Regions from separate parts of the Bradyrhizobium pachyrhizi genome, predicted to be linked through region 2. Evidence: riboswitches for the same ligand, from Rfam matches in the RefSeq annotation. Region 2 holds a riboswitch; the other holds the start of a gene.

Region 1 (7,486 bases), 410 kb from region 2:
CCGGGACCGGGCTGCGAGCCCGGCATCACCAGCTCGTCGCCGGTCGCCAGCACCGCGACCTTCGGGCGGCGGCGCACCGTCAGTTCCGGATAGTTCATGGCGGCCGCCAGCGACAGCGCGCGGTCGGACAGGCGGCTGCCGCCGGCGAGCAGCACCTCGCCCTCACGGAAGTCGACCCCGGCCTGGCGGATGTGCCGCCCGACGCTGGCGGCCTCCGAGATCGTGATGTGGTCGCCGTCGACGGCGGTGTCTTCCTGGATGATCACGGCGTCGGCGCCGCTCGGGATCACGCCGCCGGTGAAGATCCGCACCGCCTCGCCGGCGCCGACCGTCCGCTCGAACGGCCGGCCGGCGGCGACTTCGCCGATCACCTTGAGCCGGGCCTTTAGATCGGCCGCATCGGCGGCGCGCACCGCATAGCCGTCCATCGCCGACATCGGCTGCGGCGGCTGGGTGCGCAGCGCCGCGAGGTCGTGCGCAAGCGTGCGGTGGTAGGCGGCATCGAGCGCGACCATCTCCTCCGGCAGCGGTTCGGCGCCGGCGAGGACGGCGGACAGGGCATCGGCAACCGGCATCAGGGCCACGCTCAGAGCTCCTCAATTCCTAATGTTCAATACCAAGTGCGGTCAAAGCCCTTGCCACGTCATCCGTCGATGTCACGTGGATAGCATGAAGGCCGCGCGCCCGCGCACCTTCGATATTGGCGGCCAGGTCGTCGAAGAACAGGATCCGCGACGCCGGCACGCCGATGGCTTTTACCACATGATCATAGGCCTCGGCGTCGGGTTTGCGGAAGCCGATGCTCGACGACAGGAAGACGTTGCGGAAATGGCTGAGCAGCTCGGCATGGGTGACCGAGAAATGCGCGACATGGGCCGGATTGGTGTTGGAGAAGGCGTAAAGCGGCATTTGCCTGGCGGCCGCCGCGACCAGCGGGGCGATGCCCGGCATCTCGCCGGTGAAGATCGCATTCCAGCCTTCGAGGAACTGGGCGTCCGTGATGTTGATGCCGAGCGTCCGGCGCAGGCTTTCGAAGAACGCCGCGTCGTCGATCCGGCCGATCTCGTGATGCTTGAAACTGTCGTCGACGACAAAGCGCGTGGCGAGCTCGGCGGGCGCACAGCCGGCATGCTGCGCCCAGTGCGCCATCACCTTGTCAAAGTTGATGTCGAGCACGACGCGGCCGATATCGAACAGCAGCACGTCGACGGAGTTGGGAGTGAATTGCGAGGTCATTGCGTGAAACCGTGTACGAGAATTGCGGGCGGGCGGCAATGTCCTCGATTTGTGCGGCAGGTGTGCGACGGGCGTTAAGCGCGCCGTCGTCCATGCACGCGCGGGTGTCATCACCCGCGCGCAAGCGGGTGATCCAGTATTCCAGAGACGCTTGTGCTTGAGCCGAGAGGCCGCGGCGAAGTGGAAGGCGTGATTTGCTACCCTTCCAGAAGGAAGAAAGAACTCCAGCTCGCGCCATATCCACCGCCGTCGTCCCGGCCTAGTGCGCAATTGCGCACGGGGGCCGGGACCCATAACCACCGCATTTGATCAGGAACGGGATCGTGGCCCCAGCTCGCGCAACAATTGAGATTTGGGGTAATGGTCCCGGCCTTCGCCGGGACGACGCCGAGTGTGTTGTCGCTTGTGCGTCAAACATCCGCATTCTCGCGACATGATTTGTCCGAGCTTTGCTCTTCGATTCACCCTCTAATTTTGCTGCGGGGGTTTGCCACTTCGAGCAACTCAGTGGCGCGCGCGCGAACTTTCAGGGCGCCAGCACCAAGCGACTTGATGCCTGCATGCCCGCCGGCGGCTTTGGTGCCCGCCGGGCGTAGCTCTCACATCCTGGACAGCGCCAGGCCGAGGTAACCGATCAGCGCACCGGTGCTGAGAATGATGACGACGAGCGCCTGTTCCGAGCGTGCTTGCAAGGTTTTCCGGTTCACGGCGTTGGACGCTCCGTCTTCGAGATCATGCGGTCCAACGAACAGCATCAATTTCCGTTCCGGTCCTTCCCCCGGGAACCTTCACGACCTGCCGAGTGACGCGACGAACGGAACGTGGGTCGGCCGCCTATGAGGGCGGCGCGATCCCCGGAACGGGGAAGGCGCGGCACATCTCGACGCTGTTCGACCTCAATCGCTTGACGACCGCTGCATCTCCCTTCGACCGGAGGGACTCCGCAATGAGTTCGGCGATGAGGCGCATTTCGGGCTCGCCCATGCCGCGCGTGGTCGCCGCCGGTGTCCCGAGGCGAATGCCGCTCGGCTTGAGCGGCGGACGCGGATCGTCGGGAATGATCTGCTTGTTTGCGGTGACCCCGACGGCGTCGAGGATGTTCTCGGCCGCGCCGCCGTCCAGGCCGACGCTGGCCACCGTATCCACGACCATCATGTGATTGTCGGTTCCGCCGGTGATCAACGTCATGCCGTGTTCCATCAACGCTTCGGCCAGGACCTTCGCGTTGCGCATGACCAGCTTTGCATAGGCGTGAAAATCGGGCGTCGATGCCTTCTTCAGCGTGACCGCGGTTCCGGCCACGACGTTCATGTGCGGACCTCCCTGCAAACCCGGGAACACCGACGCGTCGATCTTGCCGGCGAACTCCCGGCGACAGAGAACGATGCCGCCGCGCGGCCCGCGAAGCGTCTTGTGCGATGTCGTCGTCATCACGTCGAAACCCGCATCGAGCGGATTGCGCAAGGCGTTGCCGGCGATCAGGCCGCCGTAATGGCTGACGTCGGCCATGGTCAGTGCACCCACCTCATCGGCGATGCTCTTGAAGGACGCATAATCCAGATCGCGCGGATAAGAGCTGTAGCCGCACAGCACCAGCTTCGGGCGGACGTTCCGGGCCATGGCGCGGAGCTCATCGAAATCGATGGCGCCGCCGTTTGACGGCTGCGTCTTGTAGCGGGCGAAGTTGAAGAGCCGCCCCATATGCGACACCGGTGCGCCATGGGTGAGATGGCCGCCGTGTGACAGGTCCATCGCCAAGATCGTATCGCCGGGCTGCAGCAGGCCGAGATACACGGCCTGGTTCATTGGCGATCCGGACAGAGGCTGAACGTTGGCATGCTCGGCGCGGAACAGCGCGCAAGCGCGCTGTCGGGCAAGGTTCTCTATCTGGTCGGTAAATTCCTGGCCGCCGTAATAGCGGCGTCCCGGATAGCCCTCGGAATACTTGTTGGTGAACACCGATCCCAGTAGCTCGAGAACCTCGGGATAGGTGTAGTTCTCCGACGGAATCAGCTCGACGCCGTCTTGCTGGCGGCGCTCTTCGCCCTCGAGCGCAAGGGCAACTTCCAAATCGTTGAGATGGAGTTCATTGCGGAATGACGGCATGGTCCGGGCTCCCTAAGACGCTGGATCATCAGCTGAACGGGTTGCCCAGGCGAACGGCGTTGGAACCCTTCGCGCTTCACCGTGGTCAATTCCACGTAAGCTCGCCAGTCGCGCGAGGGGCGAATGAGCCTGCGAAGCTCATCGCGAGCAGAAGGCTATCCAATCCCCGGCGGGCTCGCAAGGGTTGATCGCGGGCGTCGCCGCGGGCCCAGCGTTGGGCGAGATCGAACATCTGGCGACAGCCACGGCAATGGCGACCAAACCGAGGGACGTCCGGCTTACCCAATGAACCGATGTCCCGATGATCAATGCCGTCTTCGGCTGAGGGCCAATAAGGCGCATGACCATCCGTCACTTGCGGCCCGTCAGGCTTGCGGGGTGGCTGACCGTGTGGCTGTGGCACCCGCGAATCTATTCCTTGACGAAGATATGAGACTTTATCTTCCACTGCCCGTCGGGTTGGCGTTCAAGCAGTCTCACGGTGCTGCCAGAAATTGGCGCCGCCTTCTCATTTACTACTAGCGTGGCCGTGAAATGCGAGGTGGTGTAGGCGTAGTTTCCCATGGGCAACACATCGAGCAGCTCAACCTTGTGATCTCTGACGCTTCTTCCCCGCCCGGCAAAGAAATTACGGATTGCCAAAGGGCCGGTGACTGGCTGCGCACCAGGCGGCATCAATCTGGCGTCAGCGGCATACAACGGTAACAGGGCATCGAAGTCTGCGTTGTTGATGGCGGCATCCCATTTGGCAGCCGCCGAGGAAAGTTCGTCGGCAGGTGGGGCTGCCCCTGCGGGACTGACGCAAGTACAAGTAAAGATCAACAACAGGGTGCATGAAAGAAGAGAAGGGCGGCTCATCTTTGCCTCCTTTAGCTGAGATGCTTAGCGCGGGAGCGCATTCGCAAACGCTATAGCCGAGGCAAGCAGAACCACTAGTCCAGAAAGTGGACTGGATATCCTCAACTGGCTGAGACTCGATCTGCGGCCGCCGGCGCCTCATCGGCATATTTGCTGCGTGGGAACCAAGCCCGCATGCTGTTCACAAGATGCCTGGGACCGTCGATCTCGATTTTGCCGAGCTCACGCGCCCGTAGCAGCGGCATCTCGTCTACGAAAATCTGCACGAGCGTCAGCAGACTCGCATAGAGGCTGATATCGACCTCGAAGCCGGGGTCATCCCAGCAAAGATCGGCTTCCTCCTTCTTCACAACAAACCACCAGCGCTTCGGCCGAGCGTCCGCAATCTCGATGTACAGAACGAAGTCGCATGGAATGTGCCTTAGATCGAACGAACGGCGCATATTCCACATGAGCCGGCCCGCGTGAAGTTCGTTGGGTGTGAGCTGGCTGCGAGCCCATTTGTGGCCCCAATAGCCCATTGCATCGATAATTGGCCTGGCTTCCCTGGCTGCCTGGGTTGGATGGTACTCCCAATGCCCGTTATCGCCTGATCTGCGTGAGATTAGCCCGGCTTCTTCTAGCGTTTGCAGGCGCTTGGAGAGGAGGGTCGGCGACATCTGCGGGATGCCGCGGCGAAGCTGGTTGAAGTGGTGGGACCCCAGCAACAGTTCGCGGAGCAGGAGCGGGGTCCACCGCTCCGTGAGAATTTCCGCAGCTTTGGCTACGGGGCAAAATGATCCATAGCCTTTCATGACGAGAACTTTAGCATCACGAGGGCCACCAAGGTAGTCCAGGTTCTGGACTATGTCCCAGACGAGCCAGCATCGAGGCTGTCCTGGACGTCTGTTACGCGATTTTCTCGAGACTCGGCCATTCGACGATGCCGGCTCGATGTTCGGTTTGCCCGAAGGCAGATGCGGCTCGATTTGCCAGTACGCGGCCTGGCTGGTGCCACCGCGGGCTCAGCGTTCGCCGAGATCGATCTGCGTCAGGATGCCTTGCCGCAGCGCGAGGCGGACCAGCTCGATATCGGTGCCGACGCCGAGCTTGTCCTTGATCAGGGAATGCAGGTTCGCGACCGTCTTGGGGCTGAGGTGCAGCGCCTCGGCGATCTCCTCGGTGGTGTTTTCCGCGAGCAGCATCCGCAGCACCTCGAATTCCCGCGCGGTCAGGAGGTCGGCCGCCTTGGTCTCGCCGGCAAGGTGGCTGAGCGCGAGCTCGTGGTCGATATCCGGGCTGATCGCGATCTTGCCCGACAGCGCATCCATCACGGCGTGCACCAGCGTCTCCGGCGGGCTGGTCTTGGTGACATAGCCGCTCGCGCCGGCGCGGATCGCCTGCACGGCAAAGGCCGCGTTCTGGTGCATGGTGAACACCAGGATTTTTGCGCGCCTGTCCCACCGCCGGAGGCGGCGGATGGCCTCGATGCCGCCGATGCCGGGCATCGACAGGTCCATGATGACGAGGTCGGGCCCGGTCTCCTTGTAGAGGCGATAGGCCTCGACGCCGTCGGAGGCTTCGGCGACGACGCAGAGGCCCGGCTGCTTCTGCAGCATCGCCCGGTAGCCCTCCCGCACGACGGCGTGGTCGTCGACGAGCATGATGGTTCGCGCAGCGTGGCTCATGCCGCGCGCTCCACCTGTGCGGCTTCTCGGCTGGCGGCGACGGGAACGATGACGCGGAGCGAGGAGCCGCTGGGCTGTCCGGTCTCGAAGCTGAGCCGCCCGCCCAGCGCGGCGACCCGTTCGCGCATGCCGAGCAGGCCGAGGCCGGATCTGAGCTGGGGATCGCCTTTGGGATCGGGATCGCCGGGCTGGCCGTCATCGTCGATCGCGAGCACGATCGTGCTGTCGCCGCCGCCGGGCGGCGGCTCGCGCATCTCAAGCCGCAGCATCACGCGCGTGGCGCCGGCATGCTTGGCGGCGTTGGTGAGCGCCTCCTGTACGATGCGGTAGAGATTGGCGCTGACGGAGGCGGCGAGGCGCTCGAACGATCCCGATATGGTGATCTCGAACCGCGGCTGTCCGCGCGCGCGGCCGTTCCAGCCGGCGACCAGGCCCTCGAGGCTGGCCGCAAGTCCGAGTTCGTCGACATCGGGCGGGCGGAGTCGGAAGAGGGCGCCGCGCAATGTCTCCATCATGTCGGTCGCGGTCCGCGCGATTCCGTCGCATTCGGCGAGCAGTGGCGGGCAATCCGCCGCCGCGGTCTGGCGCGCCGAGGCGGCGAGCGCGCGGATGGCGGCCAGCGACTGCCCGAACTCGTCATGCAGCTCGCGCGCGAGGTGGCGGCGCTCTTCGTCCTGCACCAGGATCAGCTTCTGCGTCAGCGCGTTGCGGTCGGAGAGCGCGGCGGCGAGGCGCTCGGCGAGCTGGTTGAAGACGTCGCCGATCGCCGACAGTTCGGCGAGATCGAACGGCGGCAGGCGCGCGGCGAGATCGCCTGCGGCGATCCGCTCGAGTCCGTCGCGGATCTGCCGCGTCGGACGCAGCGCCCGCGCCAGCGCCGCATAGACCAGGGCGCAGAGCAGCGGCAGCGCGATCATGAACACCGCCATCAGCCGGCCGGCATCGTGCCAGGCCTCGGCGGTCGGCACGGCCGGATCAATCCAGGCCACGGCCTCGCCGATGGCGTTGCCGCGCGAAACGACCTGCTGCACCGCCTCGCGTCCGGGATCGAACAGGCGGCGATAGAGCGCCGCGAAGGCCAGCGGCGGCGCGGCCGTGTCAGTCTGCGCGCCGCCGCAGAAGCGTTGGCTGATCTCGCCGCTATTGCTGCGAAAGGCGAGGCACAGTCCCGGCGTCATGACCGAGGCGGCAACGCTGTCGAGATCGGGAAATTCGGAGCGCGCATTGTTCAGCCACTGGATCTTGCTCTGCTGCAGCTCCAGCGTCTTGGCGGCGACATCGGCAACGGCCGCGATCCGCCCGCGCACCGAGCGGTCGGCTTCGATCAGGAAATAGCCGGAGATGACGGCAAAGCAGAGCGTCGAGACGATCGCCACGCGCAACGTCAGCCGCAGTTTCAGATCGCTTCCGGACCAATTCCACATTGGCGTATCCTCAAGATCGAAGGCGGGCTTCGGCGCGCGATCGCGGGCAGGGCCGCCACGCTCATTAAACGGCAGAACGGAGGCGCCGAGAAGCGCTGCCATAGGCGTTCTTTCGGCGCGGACCATCGTCGTGAAATTTTCCCGGCACCGGGCGGGAGGCACTCCGCTGCGGCGCGGAGGCCTATTGGCCCAGGA
Region 2 (7,486 bases):
TGGCAGGAATCTTCGGCATCGAGCCGCAGGACGCGATCGGCCAGACCACAGGCGAGCTGATGTCGCGCTATGGCGCGGCGAAGACCGATGAAAACGACAAGCGCGTCCTGTCGGCGCGCCGCGAGCTCGGCTTCTATGAAGAGGAGTACAAGGACGTCGCCGGCAACATGCGGCAATGGCTGGTCAACAAGCTGCCGATCCTCGATGCGCAAGGCGAGATCGAGAACATCGTCACGGTCGCGCTGGACATCGGCGAGCGCAAGCGCTCCGAGCAGGAGATGCGCAAGGCAAGGGATTCCGCGGAGGCCGCGTTGCGCAATCTGCGGGAAACCCAGAATTCGCTGATCGAGGCCGAAAAGCTCGCCGCGCTCGGCCGTCTGGTGGCCGGCGTCGCCCATGAGGTCAACAATCCCGTCGGCATCAGCCTGACGGTGGCGTCCGCGCTGGAGCGCAAGACCGCGAATTTCGCCACCCAGGTCGAGCGCGGCGACCTGCGCCGCTCCAGCCTCAACGATTTCCTGAACACGGCGCGCGATGCCTCCTCGCAACTCGTCGCCAATCTCAACCGCGCCGCGGAGCTGATCCAGTCGTTCAAGCAGGTCGCCGCCGACCGCAACTATTCGGACCAGCGCACCTTCGACCTCGGCGATCTCACCGAGCAGGTGGTGATGAGTCTGAGGCCCGGCCTGCGGAAGCACAATCTGACGCTCAATGTCGATTGCGAGCCGAACCTGATCATGAATTCCTATCCGGGACCGTATGGCCAGGTGCTGACCAATCTGTTCCTCAACGCGGTCGCGCATGCGTTCCCGGACGGCAAGGCCGGCGAGGTCGAGATCCAGGTCCACGCCGCAGGCGGCGACAATGTCGAGGTGATCTTCGCCGACAATGGCTGCGGCATGAGTCTCGACGTGCGCCGCCGCGCCTTCGATCCGTTCTTCACGACGCGGCGCGATCAGGGCGGCACCGGGCTCGGCCTGCACATCGTCTACAGCATCGTCACCACGCGGCTCGGCGGCCGGCTCTCGCTGGATTCCGCGCCGGGCAACGGCACACGCATCCAGATGATCCTGCCGCGCGTCGCGCCGCTGGAGCAGGCCGCGGAGTAGGCACGAAGCGAAATGGCCAGCCGCGCGCTCGCTCTCGTTCCGTCATCCCCGCGCAAAGCCTTTGCGCGGGGATGACGGATCTCGCAGCGAGTTTCAAACCGCTAATTGATATCCGCGAGCTTGTGCAGCGTGGCGCCGAAGATCAGGCTCGCCTTGCCGACCAGCGCGGTCCCACTCATGGTGCCGCGGGTGTCGGTGAAGGTGCCGGAGACGCCGATGCCGACGGGCGCGGGCCCGCCGAACAGCGGGTTGTCGGTGTCGCGCGGCGTCGTGTGGCGTTGCACAAGGACTTCGCCCTTGAAGGCATCGCCCTTCACCGTGTAGCTGCCGGTGTAGTAAAGATAGGCGTCGCCGCCCAGAATCTGGCCGTCGCGGAAGAGAATGACGCCGCTGCCCTTACCGACGCGACCGTCCAGCAGGGTGACGTGAATTGAGTAAAGTCCGTTCTTCATGATGTCCCGATTGCTGGCCGCCGCGCCCACGGCAAGCCAGTTGGTTTTTTATGCCAAAGCGAGCAACCTCGTGCAATGCGGCAGGTTGATTCCCGGGTGTTCCGCGTTCGGGTGACACCCTCGGTTCCTGCCAGGCAGTGTGACGGCGCGATGACAGCGGACCGTACGCGCGAATCAAAGTGGCCCGCGAAATGCATAGCTCTGGTTGCACTGGCCGGTGAGTGCTGGAGCAAACACATGTCTGACTGGATTGAATCCGGCGGCCATTGGGCACGCCCTCGCAGGCTCAATGGAACTCCGGCCCGCTATGCGGGCCACATGATCGTATCCCTCGTGCTGATAACGCTGGTGTTGGTCGCGGCCATGCGAATCGCGCAGGCGCGCGATCCCGACGGCCGCTACGCCAATTCGCCGCTGAAGGAATGGTTCGATGGCCTGCGCAGCGGCAAAGGGCCGTGCTGTTCGGATGCCGACGGTACAGCGGTCAGCGATGTCGACTGGGAATCCAAGGACGGGCACTATCGTGTGCGCCTCGACGGGGCGTGGATCGATGTCCCCGACGAGGCCGTGGTCACCGAGCCCAACCGGGTCGGCCGCGCCATGGTCTGGCCGATTCCCAGCTACATGGGCGTGACGATCCGCTGCTTCATGCCCGGCAGCATGACTTAGCGCCGCACGCGTGGCTCAGACGTATTTCTGGTCGCGCTCGAGCAGTTCGATCGAGATGCCCTGCGGACCGCGGATGAAGCAGATCCGCACGCCCGGACGGATCGTGGTCGGCTCCTTGGTGAATTCGACGCCCTTGGCCTTGATCTCGGCCGCGACCGCGTCGATTTCCTTCACCGTGAGCCCGAAATGATCGAGCCCCTGATAGGGCGTCACCGGCGCGGCGTTGACGCCGTCGCCCTGGGTCACCTCCGCAATGAACACCTTGGCACCGCCGAGTTGGACGTCGATGCGGCCGGGGCCGCGGATGATCTCGCCGCCGAGAATGTCGCGCAGCCAGGTCGCAGTGGCCTCGGGATCGGGACTGCGCAGGTGGACGTGGTCCCAGGTGACGACAGGCATTGCGATCTCCTTGCTGTTCTCGCGCCGCTTCGGCGCGCGGCACTCGCTCTCGGGCGGCGCGAACTTAGCGAGCGGCCGGCCGTGAGGCCATCCCTCCGTGCTGCCGGCCGCAAGATTGTCGTCCCGGAATGAAACCATTGCGGCCGTCAGCGATTGTCTTCGCGTGGCCGCTCGACCTGCGGCCGTCCCGGAAGCCGCGCGGTGCGGCTTCCTCTCTGTGTGGGGGGCGGCCCGATCAGGCTGCCAGGGTGAGGGCACGACGATGCGGATCGGCTTGGCGTCGTTTCGGAGGTTGGCCGCCGGACGTCTCGGTGAAGGGGGCTTCTACGCCAGCCTGCTGCTGCCGCTGATTGCGCTCGCCGGGATCGCCGCATGGTTCATGCTCCCCGAGCCGAGCGACGCCGGAGACCAGGATATTTGGCCGGTGTCCTCCATGATCCGTACCGCGCAGAATGCCCCGACCGGCGCGCAACCAGCCCAAATCACAAATCAGACCGCGAGGGATGCGCTGGCCGCACCGGCGGACGAGCCGACTACCGTCGGCGTTGCCGCCGCCCCACAGGGAGCAGAGGAGGCCAAGCCGTCCGGGCCCGGCGCTGAAAGGTCGCCGCTGGACAAGCTGCGGATCGCCTCGCAATCGTGGCGGCGCGGCGGGCTGGGTTCGAAGGCGCTGGTCACCCTGACGCTGCGCAATGCCAATGATTTCGCCGTCAAGGATATCGAGATCGCCTGCGCCTTCATCCGCCGGGACGGTCGGCCGCTGACCGAGCGCAAGCGGCTGATCTCCGACACCATCGCCATGAAAAGCCGCAAGACCTACTCGCAGATGTTGGTCGGGTTCGTCAACGTTAACGCAAACAAGGCGAAATGCTCGGTCGTGACGGCCAGCCGCCTTTAATTCCCGGCATCTCGAAAAAGTGACCGCAAATTGACCTGCCGGGTGAACCGTAACGGCCGGGCCGGAACTAACTAATAAACCAGCCGTTAGTGACCGACCCGGGAGCGCGGATAGCGTCCGGGTGATCATGCGCAGACGATGAAATCGCCCGCGCGATGACTGATGTCGTCGCGCCGAGATGAACCGCGCCCTGCTGCGCGGGGGGAGCTACCAAAATGCCTGTGGCGCGTTATTTCCTGTTCGTTGGTGGAGTGCTGCTCGCGCTGCTCTTCGTCGTCAATGCCATCGTGCCGCAGGAGACCGTGGTCGCCGGCCAGGCCCAGGGACTGTCGTCGTCGGGTGTCGACAAGACCATGGTGCGCATCAAGTCGACCCAGAAATTGCCCGAGCGGGTGGTCTACGACACCAATTTGCCGACCATTGTTCCAGCGCAGGTCAACGCGGTCGCCGCGGCCGTCCCGTCGGCTACGGGCGATGCGTCGGCGCAAGCCCGCGTCCGCAATACGTTCGCCCAGTTCATTCCGCCGGAGAAGGCTGATGCGCAGAAGGTCGCGGCTGAGGCAAAATCGGCTGAACAACCGGCGCAGGCCCAGCCTCAGGCGCCGAAGAAGCGCAAGGTCGCGCGCTACCATGCCCATCCCCAGCAGCCGATGCGGCTGGCGCAGCCCGGCATGTATCAGCCTTACCGCGTCGCGCAGCAGCAGCAGCGCATGGGCTTCTTCGGCGGCTTCGGGACTTGGTAAGAAAAGGCTGCCGCAGCCGGCAATCGATCCGCCGCCGCAAACACTTGCGGCGGCATTTTCACGTCCGCGATCAGGCACCTCGCCGGATGCGGGAAGGCGTCCGAGTGCCGCCCGCTACCTTTAGCGCGGCAGGCGCGGAATCTTGTCCGCGAAGCCGTTGTAGCAGGTCAGCCGCTCGTCCTCTTCCTTCACGAAGCGGCAATCGTTAACGCCCTTGGCCGGGGCGGCTTTCGGCTTCGGCTGCGGCTTGAAGATCTCGTCGTAGCAGATCAGCCGCTCCTTGGTGGCGTCGTCGATGTCCTGACAGGCTTGAAGCTTCTGGGCGACCGATTGCGGCTTGCCGGGCGCAGCAGGCTTCTCGCCCTTCTTGGCGGCCGACTTCTTGCCGACCTGGACCAGCGGCTTGTCGCCGACCATCGGCTGCGAGGTCGCCGCCGGCTTGTCGGCGTCGGCGGGGGCCGGCGTGGTGCCTTGGGCAAGCGCGGCAGCCGGGCAGAAGAGCGCCAGCGCGAGGATGATATGTCTCATGTCGAAAATGTCCGAAATGGCGTGATGACCGGAAGGATGGCGCCGGGGATCGGAAAAGCCCGGCAAGCGCCGAGACTTAACGCAAGTCTTGCCCGAATCCTACCCCCAGAGGTGACCCGCCCGGCACCGATCCACCGGCAAAAGTGAGGGCAATTCGTCGCCGCTCGACCCGCGGGAGAGCGTGAATTGCCTTTGCCCGGCGGGGCGGCTATGACGACGCCATCTGCGCGACTGGCGCTTGGATGGACCACCATCGGGGAGCGCAGAGACTGAACGCCGCGCGCCTGGGCACCGCTTCGAAACGGAGGTGCCATGACGGCGAACATTCTCGATGGGCATGCACATGCCCAAATTGTCATCGACAAGATTGCTGGCGAACTCGACCGGCTGCCCCGCGCGCCGGGGCTTGCGGTCGTGCTGGTCGGCTGTGATCCGGCGAGCCAGATCTATGTGCAGAGCAAGGTCAGGATGGCCGGACGGCTCGGCCTGCGCGGCGAGGTCGCACGCCTGCCGGATGATGCCAGCGAGGCCGATCTGCTTGCCGGAGTAGAGGCGCTCAATGCGCGCGACGATATCGACGGCATCCTCGTGCAGCTGCCGTTGCCGGCGCATATCGACGCCTTGCGCGTGATGGCGGCGGTCGATCCCGCCAAGGACGTCGACGGCCTGCACGCCCTGAACGCCGGCCGGCTGTTTCACGGCGACGATGCGCTGGTGCCGTGCACGCCGCTCGGCTGTCTCCGGCTGATCAAATCGACCCTGCCGGACCTCACCGGCGCCCATGCCGTGGTGATCGGCAGCTCCAACATCGTCGGCAAGCCGATGGCCGCGCTGCTGCTGCAGGAGCACGCGACCGTGACCCAGACCCATATCCACACCCGCGGCATCAGCAGGATCTGCCGCGAGGCCGACATCCTGGTGAGCGCGGTGGGCAAGGCGGGCCTCGTGCGCGGCGACTGGATCAAGCCGCAGGCCATCGTCATCGACGTCGGCACCACGCGTGTCGAGAAGCCGGACGGCGGCTATGCGGTGTGCGGCGACGTCTCGTTCGACGAGGCGGTGCAGGTCGCCGGTGCGATCACGCCGGTGCCGCGCGGCGTCGGCCCGATGACGATCGCCTGCCTGATGGAGAACACGCTGAAGGCCGCAAAGGCGAGGGCGGCCCGGCTGCAATAGCGCGGGATACCTGCGGCGATATGCGAGCGGCGGGTGTCGCTCGCGTATCGCGCACGAAGTTCATGACGTCCGGGGTAATGGAAAGCCCGCACCATTCGTCTATCGTCGCGCGACAGATGGAGGCGCGCGATGCTGTATGCGGAAGATCTCACCGAGGGCCAGACGTTCAGGCTTGGCAGCTACACGATCGGCGAGGCCGAGATCCTGGAGTTCGCCGGCAAATATGATCCGGTGCCGATCCATGCCGATCCCGTCGCGGCTGCGTCAGGCCCGTTCGGCGGACTGATCGCAAGCGGCTTCAACACCATTGCGATCTATCAGCGGCTCGTCGTGGAGGCGATCTGGACCAAGGTGGCGGGGATCGTCGGGCGGAGCTTCGAGATTCGCCTGCCGAGCCCGGTTCGGCCCGGCGCCACGCTCACCGGCCAATCCCAGATCCAGAAGATCACCATCAGGCCGGAGCGGCGCGACGCTGTCGTGATCTTCAAGACGGAGCTGGTCAACGACGAGCAGCGCCCGGTTCTTGTCCTCGTGCTCGACGCGCTGATCCGCATGCGGCCGGCGGAGCAGGGGCGGGCATAGGCGCGGCCTGAGGGGCATTCCGAAGTCATCCGCCTCGGACGGCCGTCAGCGCCTCTACGCGTTCCCCGCACGCGACCTTGTCGTCGCGCAATGTTGCGGCAATTATGACAAGCCGGCGGCAGAACAGCAGCGCATCAATGACGTCAACATCGACGAGGTCGTGCTGCCCGGGAGTTGGTTCAGCTACGCGCTGTGGGGTATCAGCCTGGACGGATGTGGGCGTGAAGAGCAACAAGCGGAAGCGCGGGGAGATCGAAGCCAAGCGGCGCAAGGCCGAGGAGTGGCGCCGCATGCAGGCGCAGCGCGCCGCCGAACAGCGCCGTCTCCATGAGTACAGGATTGCGCTGGCGCGCGGCGAGGTTGCCGTGGTGACGAGCGCGCTGGCGCCCTCGAACAGCTATTCGACCCCCGACTTTGTGCTGCGCGGAACCTATCGACCCGAGCCTTTCATCTGCAAGGACTGTGGCGTTGCCGAGGTCTGGACGCCGTTGCAGCAGAAATGGTGGTACGAGACCGCCAAGGGCGACGTGTTCATGAAGGCGGTGCGCTGCCGGGCCTGCCGCACCAAGGAGCGCGCGCGCAAATCCGCCGCGCGCCGTGTGCATCTGGAAGGGCTCGCAAGGAAGAAGCCTCCTGTCTCGTAGCGATGGGCGTGACTTCAGAGTCGCACTTCACGTCTGATACGCGGGGAACCGCTGCGCAGGCGGTCAATGCGTCGCGCGTGCGGAACGTTTCGGTGCCTGATCGGTTCGAGACCTTGAAGCCCCCGATGTGGGGTGCGGGCGGGGAGGAACCAGCCAAGGAAAACTTGTCAAGGAAACCTGTCAAGGAAGCCATCGCGGCCGGAACCAACGAGAAGGAGCAGCGGATGAAACTCAATTCCACGCAAGTCAAGCAGACCATGACGCAACTGAATGCCCAGGTACTTCC

What was found. A riboswitch is a leader RNA that binds a small molecule or an ion and turns the genes downstream of it on or off. The one in region 2 is predicted to bind ZMP and ZTP.
Region 1: linked by a shared signal. The riboswitch ahead of QA639_RS23705 (serine hydroxymethyltransferase) and the one ahead of QA639_RS25765 (bifunctional 5,10-methylenetetrahydrofolate dehydrogenase/5,10-methenyltetrahydrofolate cyclohydrolase) in region 2 are both predicted to bind ZMP and ZTP.

Annotation. Positions count from the first base shown of each region.
Region 1 is NZ_CP121667.1:5,044,305-5,051,790, reverse strand. Features, by position in the region: gene QA639_RS23720 (molybdopterin molybdotransferase MoeA) at 1-584, opposite strand, end outside; gene QA639_RS23715 (HAD family hydrolase) at 604-1,236, opposite strand; gene QA639_RS23710 (hypothetical protein) at 1,836-1,991, opposite strand; gene QA639_RS23705 (serine hydroxymethyltransferase) at 2,071-3,342, opposite strand; ZMP/ZTP riboswitch at 3,379-3,464, opposite strand; gene QA639_RS23700 (YybH family protein) at 3,754-4,200, opposite strand; gene QA639_RS23695 (winged helix-turn-helix transcriptional regulator) at 4,302-4,994, opposite strand; gene QA639_RS23690 (response regulator) at 5,205-5,867, opposite strand; gene QA639_RS23685 (sensor histidine kinase) at 5,864-7,291, opposite strand.
Region 2 is NZ_CP121667.1:5,452,117-5,459,602, reverse strand. Features, by position in the region: gene QA639_RS25800 (PAS domain S-box protein) at 1-1,109, shown strand, start outside; gene QA639_RS25795 (GrlR family regulatory protein) at 1,211-1,561, opposite strand; gene QA639_RS25790 (hypothetical protein) at 1,799-2,230, shown strand; gene QA639_RS25785 (VOC family protein) at 2,246-2,629, opposite strand; gene QA639_RS25780 (hypothetical protein) at 2,892-3,527, shown strand; gene QA639_RS25775 (hypothetical protein) at 3,743-4,270, shown strand; gene QA639_RS25770 (hypothetical protein) at 4,391-4,798, opposite strand; ZMP/ZTP riboswitch at 5,016-5,095, shown strand; gene QA639_RS25765 (bifunctional 5,10-methylenetetrahydrofolate dehydrogenase/5,10-methenyltetrahydrofolate cyclohydrolase) at 5,111-5,974, shown strand; gene QA639_RS25760 (MaoC/PaaZ C-terminal domain-containing protein) at 6,104-6,556, shown strand; gene QA639_RS25755 (zinc-ribbon domain containing protein) at 6,778-7,200, shown strand; gene QA639_RS25750 (hypothetical protein) at 7,425-7,486, shown strand, end outside.